2 regions of the Streptomyces sp. NPDC056503 genome follow, and region 2 is predicted to be linked to the other one. Evidence: riboswitches for the same ligand, from Rfam matches in the RefSeq annotation. Region 2 holds a riboswitch; the other holds the start of a gene.
The links. Region 2 has a riboswitch for ZMP and ZTP ahead of glyA (serine hydroxymethyltransferase). Riboswitches for the same ligand answer to the same signal wherever they lie in the genome.
Positions count from the first base shown of each region.

Region 1: another riboswitch for ZMP and ZTP. It lies ahead of ACFQ8C_RS32430 (phosphoribosylaminoimidazolecarboxamide formyltransferase); the one in region 2 lies ahead of glyA (serine hydroxymethyltransferase).

Region 1 covers NZ_JBHTST010000160.1:1,951-4,327, forward strand. The annotation lists gene ACFQ8C_RS32415 (CBS domain-containing protein) at 1-194, shown strand, start outside; gene ACFQ8C_RS32420 (DUF1876 domain-containing protein) at 410-709, opposite strand; gene ACFQ8C_RS32425 (hypothetical protein) at 1,008-1,280, shown strand; ZMP/ZTP riboswitch at 1,363-1,448, shown strand; gene ACFQ8C_RS32430 (phosphoribosylaminoimidazolecarboxamide formyltransferase) at 1,465-2,377, shown strand, end outside.
Region 2 covers NZ_JBHTST010000043.1:20,690-23,066, reverse strand. The annotation lists gene ACFQ8C_RS15655 (hypothetical protein) at 1-44, shown strand, start outside; gene glyA (serine hydroxymethyltransferase) at 60-1,337, opposite strand; ZMP/ZTP riboswitch at 1,401-1,491, opposite strand; gene rocD (ornithine--oxo-acid transaminase) at 1,597-2,377, shown strand, end outside.

The sequences.
Region 1 (2,377 bases), on a different contig from region 2:
TCGGCCTCTCCCCCGCCGCCGTCCACATCGACGTCGACGAGGGCCGCGTCACCCTCAGCGGCACCCTGGGCCGGAAGGAGCTCGGCCCGACGCTCGTGCGGCTCTGCGAGTCCGTGGACGGGGTGGTCGAGGTCGTCGACCACCTGGTGGTCGAGACGCCGGACGCGGAGGCGGGCGCCGAGGCGGAGGCGTAGGGCCGGGGCACGGACCACGGCCCGGCGGGAGCAGTGCGGCTCGCGGGCCGGACCGTGGCCGCTCGGACGGGCGGGCCTCCCAGGAGGTCCCGTTCCCCAGGAGGTCCTGTTCCCCAGGAGGTCCTGTTCCCCAGGAGGCTCCGCCCCTCGGGCGGGCTCTCAGAAGACCGTCTCAGGAGACCGCCTCGGCAGGCCGCCTCACACGGCCTCGCCCCTCAGGAGACCGCCTCCGGCCAGCCGTATCCGGGACCCGTGCGCGCCGGTACGGTCCCGGCGCCGACCGCCTCCATCTCGCGGTTCGCCTCCCTCATCAGCTTGCCCGCCAGGTCTTTCATGGCACGGCTCGCGGCCAGCTCGTCACCGATCGCCGGCACGTCCGTGTCCGACGGGTTGCAGCGGGCCGAACCGTGCCCCGTGAAGGTCGCCGTCCCCGTGTCCAGCCGGGCCTCGGCCTGGGTACGGCCCGCGTCCTCGCTGAGCTCCAGGCCGACCCTCCACTCCAGGTTCCGCGTCATGGTCTGCCTCCTCGCACACCGGTCCGCGCCGCCGGTGCCGTCGTACGGCGCCGTGGCGCTGCTCCCCCGCTCCTTCCAGGATCCGCCCGCCGGGGCCGGGGCGCGCGGGGACGGGGCGCGCGGGGACGGGGCGCGGGGACGGGCGCGCGGGGACGGGCGCGCGCGGGGACGGCGCGCGGGGACGGGCGCGCGCCGGTGGCGGGCGCGGGCGGCGCGTGGAGGCGCGTGTTCCGCACCGGCGGCGCGGGAACCACCCCCCGCACGGAGCACGGACACTTCACGGCGAAGGGGTACCGCTATGGCCGGCCGGTTCGGGGCCCGCAAACGACTGGAGGTGCTCCAGGTCGTCGTGGCCGGCCTCGGGGTCCCCGCGAGCCTGGGCATCGGCGTGATCCTGAACGCGAGCGGGCTGCACGTCGGCATCGGCCTCGCCGCCACCGCCCTCGTCCTCATGGCCACGGCCGCGGCCCTCGCGAAGATCGACGCCCTGCTGTCCCGCCACCCCGCGCCACCGTCCCAGAAGGGCCGTCGCGCGGGCGGGGACCGGGACGACGGCCTGGGCGGCCTCTGACCGTCCGGACTCCCCCTCCGACGGACGGCCCGACGCGCCCCGAAGCCCCAACGCCCGCCCCAGAGAGCCGCGTTGTACCATGATCGCGGGTCGTGACTGGCGAACGTGGAGCACCACAAGGAAGCGGCCCCTCCCTCGGACCCGACGTCGACCGCCTGGGCGTCCTCCCCCGTCGTCACCATCGATCCGAGGAGACACCGGCATGCGGCTCCGGTACGGCCTGAACCCCCAGCAGTCGACGGCGTACGCCGTCCCCGTGGACCCGGACCGGGTGCCCCTCCGGGTGCTCCAGGGGCAGCCCTCGTACATCAACGTGCTCGACGCCCTGAACGGCTGGCAGCTGGTGCGGGAGGCGGAGCGGACGCTGGGCCTCCCGGCCGCCGCCTCGTTCAAGCACGTGTCGCCGGCGGGCGTCGCCGTCGCGGGCCCGGTGGACGAGGCCGCGGCCCGCCCCCACGGCGTGGACCCCGCCTCCGTGGGCGCCCTCACCGGGGCCTACCTGCGGGCCCGGGACGCCGACCCGAAGTCCTCGTACGGGGACTTCGTCGCCGTCTCGCACGAGGTGGACCAGGAGCTCGCGGAGCTCCTCACCCGGGTCGTCTCGGACGGGATCGTCGCCCCCGGGTACGCGCCCGGCGTCCTGGAGACGCTGGCGAAGAAGAAGAACGGCCGCTTCCTGGTGATGGAGGCGGATCCGGGCTTCGAACCGCCCGCGTCGGAGTCCCGCGAGGTCTTCGGCCTGCGCCTCTCCCAGGACCGCGACCGGGTCCCGCTCGGCCCGGAGGTCCTGACCGACGTGCCCGTCGGCACGCTCACCGACGAGGCCCGCGCCGACGTCCTCCTCGGGCTCGCCGTGCTGCGCTTCACCCAGTCCAACTCGGTCTGCTACGTACGCGGCGGCCAGACCCTCGGCATCGGCGCGGGCCAGCAGTCCCGGGTCGACTGCACCCGCCTCGCCGGGGCCAAGACCGACACCTGGTGGCTGCGCCGGCACCCGCTCGTCCAGGAGCTGGACTTCCTTCCGGGCGTCCGGCGGCAGGACCGCGTCAACTGGCGGATCCGACTGGTCGAGGGGGACCTCACCGCGGACGAACGCG
Region 2 (2,377 bases):
CGGACCGGACGGAGGCGCTGCGGGTCGCGGGCTCCGTCCGGTAGCCGGTCGTCGGTGGCTCAGGCGGGCAGGCCCGGGGCCGGGTGGGCGGCCATCAGTTCGGCGACCTCGGCGCGGATCTCGGCGAGGGTGTCCTCGTCCTCCGCCGCGGCGGCGGTGACGGCGCGGTCGATCCAGTCGGCGACCTGGTCCATGTGCGCGGGGGCGAGGCCGCGCGAGGTGAGGGAGGGGGTGCCGATGCGGACGCCGGAGGGGTCGAAGGGCTTCCGGGGGTCGTAGGGGACGGTGTTGTGGTTGACGACGATGCCGGCCCGGTCGAGGGCCTTGGCGGCGGTCTTGCCGGGGACCCGCTTCGGCGTGAGGTCCATCAGGATCAGGTGGTTGTCGGTGCCGCCGGAGACCAGGTCGAAGCCGCGGGCGAGGAGGGCGTCGGCGAGGGCCTTGGCGTTGGCGACGACGGCGTGGGCGTAGTCGCGGAAGGAGGGCCGGGAGGCCTCGTGGAGGGCGACGGCGATGGCGGCGGTGGTCTGGTTGTGCGGACCGCCCTGGAGGCCGGGGAAGACGGCCTTGTCGAGGGCCTTGGCGTGCTCCCCGGTGGACATCAGCATGGCGCCGCGCGGGCCGCGGAGGGTCTTGTGGGTGGTCGTGGAGATCACGTCCACGTGACCCACCGGGGAGGGGTGGGCGCCGCCGGCGATCAGGCCGGCGATGTGGGCGATGTCGGCGACGAGGACGGCGCCGGCCTCGCGGGCGATCTCGCCGAAGGCGGCGAAGTCGATGGTCCGGGGCAGGGCGGTGCCACCGCAGAAGATCACCTTGGGGCGTTCGGCGAGGGCGGTCTCGCGGACCTGGTCGTAGTCGATGAGGCCCGTGTCCTGGCGGACGCCGTACTGGACGCCGCGGAACCAGGAGCCGGTGGCGGAGACGCCCCAGCCGTGGGTGAGGTGGCCGCCCATGGGGAGCGCCATGCCCATGACGGTGTCGCCGGGCTTCGCGAAGGCGAGGTAGACGGCGAGGTTGGCCGGGGAGCCGGAGTACGGCTGGACGTTGGCGTGGTCGACGCCGAAGAGGGCCTTGGCGCGCTCGACGGCGAGGGTCTCGACCTGGTCGACGACCTGCTGGCCCTCGTAGTAGCGGCGGCCGGGGTAGCCCTCGCTGTACTTGTTCTGGAGGACGGTGCCGGAGGCTTCGAGGACGGCGGCGGAGACGTAGTTCTCGCTGGGGATGAGGCGGAGCGTGTCGGCCTGGAGCCGTTCCTCGGCGCCGACGAGGGCGGCGAGTTCGGGGTCGGCGGCGGCGAGCGCGGGGTGGCCTGCGGTCCGCGGGTGCGGGGTCACGTGTTCCTCCGGGAGTACGTCGGAACGTCCCGGGGCGGGTGCCGCACGGGACGCGGAGCGGTCCCGTGATGCCCAGGCGAGCGGCACCTCGTGTGATGGGGCGCGCGCGGCTCCCCCGGGGTCGGTTCCCCGTACGCCAGTCGCCGCGCGTGTTCACAGAGTAGCTGGCGCGCCGTTTCCGAGGTTTCCCCGTCCGGGATGCGAGCGACGATAAGAAGGGGGCACACCCAGCCCCGGCCGCAGGACGATCGGAGATCCCGTGTCGAGAACGCAAGACGAGATCGCTGCCTCGGACGCGCACAGCGCCCACAACTACCACCCGCTGCCCGTCGTCGTCGCCTCCGCCGAGGGGGCCTGGATGACCGATGTCGAGGGGCGCCGCTTCCTCGACATGCTCGCCGGCTACTCGGCGCTGAACTTCGGGCACGGCAACCGCCGGCTGATCGACGCGGCGAAGGCCCAGTTGGAGCGGGTGACGCTCACCTCGCGGGCCTTCCACCACGACCGGTTCGCCGAGTTCTGCACCCGACTGGCCGAGCTGTGCGGCAAGGAGACCGTGCTGCCGATGAACACCGGGGCGGAGGCGGTCGAGACGGCCGTGAAGACGGCCCGGAAGTGGGGGTACGAGGTGAAGGGCGTGCCGGACGGGCACGCGAAGATCGTGGTGGCGGGGAACAACTTCCACGGGCGGACGACGACGATCGTGTCGTTCTCCACGGACCACGAGGCCCGGGACCACTTCGGGCCGTACACGCCGGGCTTCGAGATCGTGCCCTACGGCGATCTGACGGCCCTTGAGGCGGCGGTCACCGAGAACACGGTGGCGGTGCTGCTCGAACCGATCCAGGGCGAGGCGGGCGTGCTGGTCCCGCCGGCCGGCTATCTGCGCGGGGTGCGGGAGCTGACGGCCCGGCGGAACGTGCTGTTCATGGCGGACGAGATCCAGTCGGGCCTGGGCCGGACGGGCCGGACCTTCGCCTGCGAGCACGAGGGCGTCGTCCCGGACGTGTACATCCTGGGCAAGGCGCTCGGCGGCGGTG